Linked DNA regions of Algoriphagus machipongonensis. The protein of the gene in region 2 binds, or shares a complex with, the protein of the main gene of each other region. Links are inferred from orthologs where the notes say so. Each region holds a gene or a part of one and is shown on either strand. Other genes may lie near its edges.

The links.
Region 1: the proteins of ALPR1_RS01005 (region 2) and smc are in contact, whole or in part, in a crystal structure (PDB 3ZGX), measured with the Bacillus subtilis proteins. The link is inferred for Algoriphagus machipongonensis from one-to-one orthologs.

Annotation. Positions count from the first base shown.
Region 1 is NZ_CM001023.1:2,585,847-2,591,351, reverse strand. What follows is about bases 1,439-5,505. They hold smc (chromosome segregation protein SMC), read left to right. Parts: upstream 1,439-1,765; coding sequence 1,766-5,305; downstream 5,306-5,505. Other genes in these bases: ALPR1_RS10895 (phospholipase D-like domain-containing protein), read right to left, coding at 5,389-5,505. Also shown: ALPR1_RS10910 (hypothetical protein), read left to right, coding at 1-566; ALPR1_RS10905 (hypothetical protein), read right to left, coding at 579-1,058. UniProt on the Bacillus subtilis protein: Required for chromosome condensation and partitioning.
Region 2 is NZ_CM001023.1:210,236-216,071, forward strand. The notes cover bases 1,710-4,669. They hold ALPR1_RS01005 (segregation and condensation protein A), read right to left. Parts: upstream 3,585-4,669; coding sequence 2,835-3,584; downstream 1,710-2,834. Other genes in these bases: ALPR1_RS00995 (bifunctional UDP-N-acetylmuramoyl-tripeptide:D-alanyl-D-alanine ligase/alanine racemase), read right to left, coding at 1,710-1,763; ALPR1_RS01000 (lysylphosphatidylglycerol synthase transmembrane domain-containing protein), read right to left, coding at 1,765-2,832; dxs (1-deoxy-D-xylulose-5-phosphate synthase), read left to right, coding at 3,762-4,669. In the rest of the region: more of ALPR1_RS00995, read right to left, coding at 1-1,709; more of dxs, read left to right, coding at 4,670-5,678; ALPR1_RS01015 (alpha/beta fold hydrolase), read left to right, coding at 5,690-5,836. UniProt on the Bacillus subtilis protein: Participates in chromosomal partition during cell division. May act via the formation of a condensin-like complex containing Smc and ScpB that pull DNA away from mid-cell into both cell halves.

The DNA of each region.
Region 1 (5,505 bases), 2.4 Mb from region 2 along the record:
ATGCTTGGCAAGGATCCGTAAAATGGAGAAGATTTATCCTGATCGCTTTGGGATTTGGAGTAATCCTCGCAGCCTTGCAATTTGACTTAAAACAAGCTGCTTTTATTTCCTGCTTCTTCCCTTTACTCCTCATTAAAAAACGTAAGATTCAATGGCTGCTTTTAAGCTTTCTTTTACTTACTCCAGCTATTTATTCCATCTATTATCAAAACCAACTCAAGCAATATCCTTCATTAATTGATGAATTAACTAATATCACTCAATCGTCTGAAAAAGAGGATATTATTATTACTAATAATTTTATTCACTTTAGTAAAGAAGTCCTAATTCCAGAGAATTTAGAAGCACAAGAAAAGTTATATTCTTTGGAAGAAGTTGAAAGTTTGAGTCAAGATCCACCTGAGGAATTACAGGTGCTGATTTATCATTATTATCAACATGCCTATCCCAAGGAACAGGAAGATGTGGATGCATTGGAAAGTTGGCTTAAAGCCATGAATTATCAATTGCTGGAAGAGGAGGAAAAAGGGAAGCTTTGGATTCGAAAGTTTAAAAGGAAGAATTGAAAAGCCTTCGGATTAAAAATGCTTTCTATTGATGATTTCAGAGAGTACCACCGCATCTTTTACGGACTGTGGATCTTTCATCAATTCAGCATAGCGATTGACTTTTTTCTTTTTTACCGGTTCGATGGAATCAGGCCCTACATCAGAAAAATCTATTTGAGAAATCGGAACGGCTTTCTGAGCCGCTGACTTAGCTTTCTCATAAGCCCCATCATAATAGCTTATTTCATCATCTGCTTTTTCCTCTCTTTGGTACCTTCTGTCCTGATAAACAGGCTCAGGTTTTGGTGCCTGAGGCTTAGGTCTGGCAGCTTCTGGATTTTGTGCTTCGCGAATCTCTCGCATCAAGTCCTCAAAGGTTGTAGGTCTACTAGGAGTCTCTCCCTCCTGCTCTGTACCCTCAGGACTTTGCCCAGATTTTCTATTCTTGCTTATCTGGTAAATGAAGTAGCCGATTACTGCTATGAGGTAAATGATGTTTCCAAAGTCCATAGCTTGAATTTAATTGAATTTCTTGACAAGGAAACTAATATTTTGATTTTTGGTTCTTGCTTTAAGTTTAATCTCCAAGTGTTATAAAGTTAATTTCATCTTCCTTACCCATTTTTTTATTTATATCTAAATCGGGTTTAGAGGACGCAGCTGGGAATTAAAACTATTAAGCTATGCGGTGAAGTCTTTGCCTAAGCTTTTCCTATCAATATGTTCGAGTTTAGTACTTTTATTTAAAGGAATAAAGAATGAAAAAATGCTTATCCATCCTTTTTGTTATTCATGATTAACCCACAGTTGAATAAAGCTCTATGGTACTTTTGAGGCCAAAAGTACCCCTGTCTCTCGTCAGGCAGGCAAAATCCCTTTCCCTAAACTCTCTTTCAAGTCGGTATTATTTTTAGGAATTTCAATGTTTTTGATCGATTTGATTTATTTAAGGTTTATTGTTGAAAGCGCGTTAGGAGGACACAGCCGCGGGGAGTGCTGTTGGGACGTGCGGTGGAAGCTTAGCTGTGTCTTGATTTTTTAGTTCTTTTGCATCAAGGCAAAAGAACAAGAATAAAAAAATGTCTCTGAAATATTCAATACCCTAAGAGAACAATAATGAAAACCAACTTATAAAATCCCCCTTAGATTTACTAAATCCTTGGACAATCTGCCAAATGATCTTATTTTGTTTCTTTATTTCAGATTAATATAGAAGGATGCTGCTTAGTAAGCTGGAGATCAAGGGATTTAAGAGTTTTGGTGATAAAATGGTGATTCATTTTGATAAAGGAATCACTGGCGTAGTCGGCCCTAATGGCTGCGGGAAATCCAATGTCGTAGATGCAATACGCTGGGTTTTGGGAGAACAAAAAACCCGTATGCTCCGCTCTGATAAGATGGAAAATGTCATCTTCAACGGTACTAAAACCCGAAAACCATCCAACCTTGCCGAGGTATCTTTGACCTTTGAAAACACTAAAAACCTTCTTCCAACTGAATATACCCACGTTACCATTACCCGTCGATACTATCGATCAGGTGATAGTGAATACCAAATAAACGGAGTCACCTGCCGACTCAAAGACATTACCAACCTCTTTATGGATACAGGAATCAATTCGAATTCCTATGCCATTATAGAATTGAAAATGATCGATGAGCTGCTGAATGATAAAAACAATTCCCGAAGAGACCTTTTTGAGGAAGCAGCAGGAATATCCAAATTCAAAACCCGCAAGAAAGAAACCCTAAGAAAACTGGGAGATACCGATGGGGATTTGGATCGGGTGGAAGATTTGCTTTATGAGATTGAGAAAAACCTCAAAAGCCTTGAAAAGCAGGCCAAGCAAGCAGCAAAATATTTCGATATCAAAAAGGAATACAAGCTTGCCAGCATCAACTTGGCCAAGAAAAGTATTGAGAAATACACAAGCTCACTCGCTGAGACCAATAAAAAAATCCAAGAGGAAAATGATCGGAAATTGCAGCTTCAAACCAAAGTTGCCGATCAGGAAGCTATGCTCAATCAGCTAAAATCTGACTTGATCAGCAAGGAAAAACTTTTGGCTTCCCGTCAGAAAACTCTCAATGATCATGTGAATAAAATCCGCTCTTTTGAATCTGAAAAGAAAATCAAAAATGAGCGTTTACGCTTCTTGGAAGACCGTTCCCAAAAATTAAGAGAACAAATCGACTCAGATCGTAAATCCAATGATCGTGCAGGATTCTCCATTCGTTCTCTGAAGCATGAGCAGGAATCTGCAGCCAAAATGCTGGCAGAAAAAGAGCTGATAGTAACAGAACTTCGGGAGGCCTATGAAAGCCAGAAGGCCATTCATACGGAGCATCAGCAAAAACAAAAAACTCTCAATGCCTCTTTTGAGCAACTGAAAGAGAAAGTGTACCAATTGGGAAAGGAGCAAGAAATCAAGCAGATTCAGCTTTCTACCCTCAAACAAGAACTGGAGCGAACTTCCTCAGATGATTCCTCTCAAGAGGCCAATTTGGTGGATTTTGAGGAGAAGTTAATCCAACTCAAGGGTGATTTGGATGCTGCAACCCAAGAATATGAAGCAGTAAAAACAAAGCAAGAAGATCTTGACAGCAAGATTGAAGATACCAACCGCGTGATCGAAATGATCCGGGAGGAGTTGACCACTTCTTCTAGAAAGTTGGACTCCAAACAAAACGAATTCAACCTGACCAAATCCTTGGTGGAGAATCTGGAAGGATTTCCTGAGGCTATCAAATTCCTAAAAAAGAATAATTCCTGGGGCAAAGACGTTCCCCTCCTCTCCGATTTGTTGACCACGGATGAAAAGTATCGTGTCACCATCGAGAATTTCCTCGAAGGTTATATGAATTATTATGTGGTGGAAACAGAGACACAAGCGATTGCTGCCATTCATTTGTTAAGCGATTCGGCCAGAGGAAAGGCCAATTTCTTTGTTTTGGAGCATTTCGAACGATTCAAACCCAGTCAGACGAAGCTTTTTTCTAATGCTATTCCTGCCACAGAGATCATTGAGTTTGATGTCAAATACAGTCGTCTAATCAATTTCATTCTGGATAATGTCTACATCGTTCAGGGAGATTTAAAGGAGTTTCCGGAAGACAAGGATGTGGTATTTATTTCCGAAAGCGGCAAATTCACCAAACGTAAATTCTCTCTTTCTGGGGGCTCTGTAGGGCTTTTCGAAGGAAAAAGAATTGGTAGAGCCAAGAACTTAGAAAAGCTGGATAAAGAGATCAAAGAACTGAACAAGAAGGTCTCTGCCACAAGAAACAACTTGGATCAAAAGCTTTCTGACCTGATGAAGCTGAAAGAAGTCAGCTACAAAAAAGTCTTGGAAGAAAGCCAGCAAAAGATCAATGAGATTAATCAGAATTATGTTTCTGTTCGCACCAAAAAGGAGCAGTTGGCGGAACTTCTGAGTAGCAATGCCAATAAGCGTGAGGATATTTTGGATCGGATAGCCAGCTTGGAGGAGAGTTTGGAAGAAATTCAACCTCAGCTTTCCGAACAGAAAACAGCCTATGAATCTGATCAGGAGGACTTGGAAGTACTGAATGAAACTCTGGAAGAGGAGACTGCGAAGCTGACAGAAAAATCTCAGGCTTTCAACCAAGAAAATATCCAATATCATCAGCAGCTCAACCGAGTAAATAGCTTGGATCAAGAAATCGAGTTTAAACAAAATGCCTACGAGAGTTCGAAAGAACGAATTGAGAAATCTCAGGCTGAACTCAGCAATCTGGATACGGAAATCAAATCCTTATTGGAAAACAATGAGGTGAAGGATGATGAACTGATCGAGCTGTATTCCGAGAAAGAAGGTATAGAGCACGGAGTGCAGGAGGCAGAAAAGGATTACTATGCTAGCCGCGGACAGATTGATGAAACTGATCAGCAAATCCGATCCTTACAGAAAGGCAAAGAAGCCCATGATGAGTTACTTCATGAACTTCAAAATAATATCAATGAGACCAAGCTGAAGATGACGGGCCTGAAAGAAAGGCTTTCTGTGGAGTTTGAGTTGGATTTAGACGAATTGATGGAAGAAAATCCGGAATTGGATGAAGCCTTCCTGGAGTTTAAAGAAGAGGATTTAAGAGCTTTGGTCAGTAAGCAAAAGGAGAAGCTGGAGAAAATCGGCCCAATCAACCCAATGGCGATGGAGGCTTATGATGAGATCAAGGTTCGCCATGACTTTATCACCACACAAAAAGAGGACTTGCTAAATGCCAAGGAGTCTCTTTTAAATACCATCAAGGAAATCGATCAGGTGGCCAAAGAAACCTTCTTGGATGCCTTTGATAAGATCAAGGAGAACTTTGTCAAAGTATTCCGTTCTCTCTTTACCGAGCAGGATGATTGCGATCTGAAGTTAGTGGATCCAGACAATCCATTGGAATCTGCCATTGAGATTATGGCCAAGCCAAAAGGTAAGAGACCGTTGACGATCAACCAGCTTTCTGGTGGTGAGAAGACGCTGACAGCTACTTCCCTACTCTTTTCTATTTATCTATTAAAGCCTGCGCCTTTCTGTATTTTTGATGAGGTGGATGCCCCACTGGATGATGCTAATATTGATAAGTTCAACCAGATTATCCAGCAGTTTAGCGGCGAGTCCCAGTTTATTATCGTCACCCATAACAAGCGCACAATGGCTAGCACGGATATTATCTATGGCATTACCATGATCGAAGCGGGAGTTTCCAGAGTGGTGCCTGTGGATTTAAGGGAGTTGGCTTAGGAAGGAAGAAGTTATATTAAATGAATTTAATATAACTTCTTCAAGATTTTTTTAAACACTTGCTACTTTCAATTTAATTTGAATTAACCTAAAACAGGGTTTTTCATCGATGTTTTGCCATTTGAAGGCTTTCCGGACCTATGGCAAAACTTTTCCGGATACTCCTCATTTCCAAACTCACTCCACTTTTTCCAAGCAGA
Region 2 (5,836 bases):
TGCATTCCTGTATCCATATCCAAATGAATGGAAAGTTTGGAGTCATGAGCTTGACAATAATTGGATACCATTTTAAAAAAAGCAGGACTATACACCACTGGCTCCAATTCATATTGATGACAGAGATCAATGGATTCTTCCATAGGATTCAACACCATGATAGGAAGAGAAATACCATGTTTACGAAGCGTTACTCCCTCATCCGTAAATGCCACGGCTAAATAATCTGCCCCCATGGTTTGAATATGATTGGCAATTTCTACTGATCCTCCACCATAGGCAAAAGCTTTCACCATTACCATTACCTTGGTCTCTGGCTTTAGCCGACTTTTATAAAAGTTATAATTATGGGTCAGGGCATTGAGGTTGATTTCCAATGTCGTCCCATGAATTCTTTGCTGAAGTTTATTCACCACTCTTTCGAAACCAAAAGGTCTAGCTCCAGTGATTAAAATGAGATCATTGGAAAATTCCTCTGGGTTCAGTTCATCCAAAAGTTTTTCCGTATCAGAATATCCGATAAACTGTTTTGGAAAAAAGCTCTCCAATTGAAATATATGCTGACCCACTCCTATAATCTGGTCCAAATGATGACTTTTCACCATCTCCGCAACTTCTGAATATAACTGTGCAGCAGTCCCTTGTTGCAGTAAATCCGATAAAATAAGGATTTTACGTTTTTTAGGTCGCTGTAAATTTAGAAAATCAAGTGCTACTTTTAATCCCGCCAAATCATTATTGTAGGTATCATCTATCAGCAGAGAATCATTGACCCCTGGCTTCAGCGTCAATCTCATATCCACTGGTTTGAGATGATTTAAGCCTTGCTGGATCAACTCAGGCTTAAGACCTAATGTCATTGCGCCAACCAACACATGAGTGATATTTTCCAAAGAGGCCGGATCTGAAAATGGTACATGAAATGTCATAGTACTCAGATCTGACTTGATGAAGATAATTTTAGCTCCTACATCCTGAATTTTTATACTTCTCGTGTAGTCCGCTCCTGCCTTGTCAGACCAAGCGATCAATTTATCTGCCGAAAATTCCTGCTCAATGATACTTGCAGGAAGCTCTTGATCTTTGCAATAGACCAAAAAATCAGAGCCTTTAAATAGGCTTAGCTTTTCTAATATTTTACTTTCCTGACTGCTGAACCCTTCCTTATGGGCTGAACCTATATTAGTAAAGATCCCTAGGTTAGGTTGTATAATTCTTTCCAGGGCGGCCATTTCCCCTGTTTTTGATATCCCAGCTTCCAAAATGGCTACTTGATGCCCTGCATCAATCCCAAAAACTGATAAAGGTACTCCCACTTGGGAATTGTAGCTTTTCGGGCTTTTAGCTACCTGATACGCTTGACTTAGTACCTGACCCAGCCATTCTTTGACAATGGTTTTGCCATTGCTCCCTGTAATCGAAACAACAGGCTTTTCAAAATAACTTCTTTGGTACCGTGCTATTTCCTGAAGGGCCTTTCGAGTATCGTCTACCAAGACAAAATTGGCTTTAGCCAACAATTCTCTCTTCAATGAATTACCCTTGTGGACAATGAAATTGCGCACTCCCAGATCTATCAGTGCAGGAATAAAGTCTTGTCCTTTTGCTTTGGCACCTACCAGGGAAATGAAAAGTGTTTTTTCAGGATTGCTAACCTGCCGGGAGTCAATAGCTATTTGTGAAATCTTTTGGATGTGATCATTTTGTATCAACTCTCCACGAGTGATTTCTGCAATCTGATCTATGCTTAAAGCGCGTAGCATTTTACTCTGTTTGTTCCTTATTCTTTTTATTAAAAAATACCTGCTTGATCCATCTAGGCAAGAATAATGCCCCAAGGATCAGGTATGGATAATAGGAGAGGAGTCTCCACAATATGCTGGTAACAAAAGTATATTTTGTGAGAAATTCGGTAAAAAACTGCGCAAAGAAGAATTCCGCCGTGCCACTGGATCCAGGGGTAGGAGATATCATCATTACAATCCACATGATCACCTGACGGGCAAATACAATCACATGATCATTCAAATTCAAGGGGACAAAAGCTGAAATCAATGCATTGAGCATCAAATAACGCGAAGTCCAGATAAATATCGTTGCAAGAATTATCGGTCCCCAATAGTTTATTCTTTTTCCAGCCAACTCCTTTGAAGCCTCAATGATTTGATTACCATATTCGCTGGCATCATGCTTCCATTTGCTTAACCACTTAATGGAAAATACTTTGATAAGGACCCACTTAAACACCCTCGGTCTATAGAACAATGCAGCGGCCATCACAAGACTATAGGTAGCATATAAGGCATAACTAATCCAGAAAATCGCCTCCATACTATTCTGAAGCTGCGTTTCCAGAACCTTACTTTCAGGGAATATATTGCCCTTGGCAAAGAACAAAATAATCGGAGCTCCGATCACAAAGAAAAGATTATCCAAAATCGCTGTTACCATCACATAAGCGATGGCTCTGCCCAATTTGATCCCTTCCTTATTTAAAATAAAGATGGCTACGGCTGTTCCTCCCACTACTGAAGGCGTCACTGCAGAGGCAAATTCCCATAAAATGATCACATAAATGGCCCTAGTCCAACTGAGACTCCGATCTGTTACCTCTCGGATTCTGTAGACATAGCCTGCATCTCGAAATAGGATCACCAAAATGGCCAAAAATATCCAAGGCAAAGAAGCATCAAAAACTACATCCAGGGTATCCGCATTAATGGACGGATCAAAATAGAACATCCCAAACACGATCCCCAAGCCAATGATGATTGGAAACCAAACTTTGTTTGGGTTAAGGGTTTGAAAGATTTTTTTGTTGTCCAACTTCATACTTAGCCTGCGGGGATTGGCTCAGTTTTTTCCACCCAAAAATTATTAAAGCCTTCACCGATAATGATGGTCACTTTTGAAAGCTGAAGTAATTCTAGGATAGCCAGAAAGGTATAAATCACAAAAATTTTATCTGGTTTGTAGGTGATAAATTCTGAAAACGGAACTTGCTTTTTAAAACTGATTTTTTCCAGGACAAAATCTTTTTGTTGTTCGATGGTATAAGGATACTGAATCACCGTGTGGGTAGTTTCATCCCTTCTAGAGGCAAACTTAGCCATACTTTTTTGAAACACTTTCAGAAGCTTGTATAGATCTACGTGTTGCATCTCTGCATCCACATCCTCCACCTTGCTAAGCTGCTGAAGCTCAAACATCAGGTTTCCTCTTTTTTCTTTAGAAAGTCTTTCCTCCTCAAGGTCTGCCAGCTCTTGAATTACTGATTTATACTTTTTGTATTCCAAAAGGTTTCTGATCAACTCTTCCCTAGGGTCAATTTCCTCCCCTTCCTCATTTAATTCAGGCCTTGGAAGCAACAGTTTGGATTTGATTCTCATTAGGGTGGCCGCGAAGAGAATAAATTCACTAGCTACCTCAATTTCCATTTGTTCCAAATGATGCAGGTAATCCAGGAAATCATTTGTTATCTTGGAGATAGGAATATCATATATATCCAATTCGTCCCGCTCGATGAAGAATAACATCAGATCAAACGGGCCTTCGAAAAGCGGTAATTTGATTTCGAAACTCAAGGGATATTTAAATTATTGGTTAATTTTGCAACCTTGTAGCCAAAGATATTCAATTAAGCGTAAATTAATTGGACTTACGTGAAAGAATGAGAAAAGGTGTCAAAAGTTTTCGGCACTGGTTTTGGAACAAAAGTCTTCCAGAATAGTTATTTCATTCTGACACATGAACACCAAACAATGTTGATTCAACCCGGAGAATTATTAGCACAAATCAACAGCCCAGCGGATCTCAAGAAATTTCCGAAAGAAAAGCTGGTTCAAATTTGTGACGAGTTAAGACAATATATTGTTGATAATGTCTCCGTATATGGTGGGCATTTCGGCGCCAGTCTTGGAGTGGTAGAGCTGACTGTAGCATTACACTATATACTTAATACCCCTGAAGATCAATTGGTTTGGGATGTTGGCCATCAAGCTTATGGTCATAAAATCCTAACGGGAAGAAGGGATCAGTTTCATACCAACCGGGTTTATGGTGGTATCTCTGGATTTCCAAAAAGGAAAGAAAGTGAATACGATACTTTTGGTGTTGGGCACTCCAGCACATCGATATCTGCTGCCTTAGGAATGGCTGTTGCCTCCAAATACAAAGGCATCAAACAAAAACAGCACGTTGCTGTCATCGGAGATGGCTCCATGACTGGAGGAATGGCTTTTGAAGCTATGAACCATGCAGGAGTAAGCGATTCCAACCTCCTAATCATCCTAAATGATAACTGTATGTCCATAGACCCTAATGTTGGGGCTTTAAAGGACTATTTGACGGATATTACTACATCTCATACGTATAATAAAGTCAAAGATGAAGTTTGGAAGTTATTGGGCAAGTTCAGCAAATTTGGAACTAGTGCTCAAGATGTTATTTCAAAAGTAGAAGGGGCAATTAAGTCTGCTGTTTTAAATCAAAGCAATCTTTTTGAATCCTTAAACCTTCGATATTTTGGTCCTGTGGATGGCCATGATGTAAATCATATGGTAGAAATCCTTCAGGATATGAGAGATATTCCTGGACCTAAGATTTTGCACTGTGTGACAGTCAAAGGAAAGGGTTATGCTCCCGCAGAGAATGGAAACAAAACTACTTGGCATGCTCCCGGGACCTTTGATAAAGTGACCGGAGAAATTTTCAAGAAGACGCCAAGTACTCCTCAGGCTCCTAAATACCAAGAAGTTTTTGGACATACTCTAGTAGAGCTTGCTGAAATGGATGATCGTATCATGGGAGTGACTCCTGCGATGCCTTCAGGCTCTTCGATGAATATCATGATGAAAGCTATGCCGGATCGCGCATTTGACGTGGGAATCGCAGAGCAGCATGCAGTCACTTTTTCTGCCGGATTAGCGACACAAGGGCTTGTGCCTTTCTGTAATATCTATTCCACATTTATGCAGCGTGCCTATGACCAAGTGGTTCATGATGTCTGCCTTCAAAATCTTCCAGTTGTCCTTTGCTTGGATAGAGCTGGATTTGCGGGAGCAGATGGACCAACACACCATGGCGCTTACGATATAGCTTATTTCAGGTGCATCCCGAACCTGGTAGTTTCTGCACCGATGAATGAAGAAGAGCTCCGAAACATGATGTATTCTGGTTCACTTCACAATGGTCCTTATTCTATCAGATACCCAAGAGGAAAAGGTGTGATGCCAGAATGGAAAACTCCATTTAGGAAAATCCCTTTAGGCCAAGGTAGGATTATCAAAGAAGGCGAAGAGATAGCCATTCTTACTATTGGTCATATTGGAAATTATGCTGTTGAGGCTTCCGAAATTTTATCCAAAGAAGGTTTAAATCCAGCTCACTACGATATGAGATTTGTGAAGCCTTTGGATGAGGAATTGTTACATGAAGTTTTTGGCAAATTTACCAAGGTAATTACTGTAGAAGATGGTTGCCTTCAAGGTGGATTTGGTTCTGCAGTCCTAGAATGGATGATGGATCATGGGTACCAAGCACAAGTAAAACGCTTAGGTATTCCAGATGATGTCATCGAACATGGCGAACAATTAGAGTTGCATAAAGAATGCGGATTTGACCCAGAAGGTATTGCCGAAGCGGTCAAAAGCATGGCTGAAATAGCCAAGTCGCATTAAAATATTTTAAAATGTCTGGAATTAACTTTTTTGAAAAGGGTGAAGGTCAACCTCTCATCCTGATTCATGGTTTCTGTGAAGTAAGCCAAATGTGGAATGACTTTGCTGAAAAATTATCTTCCAATTTTAGAGTCATCTGTCCAGATCTTCCCGGTTTT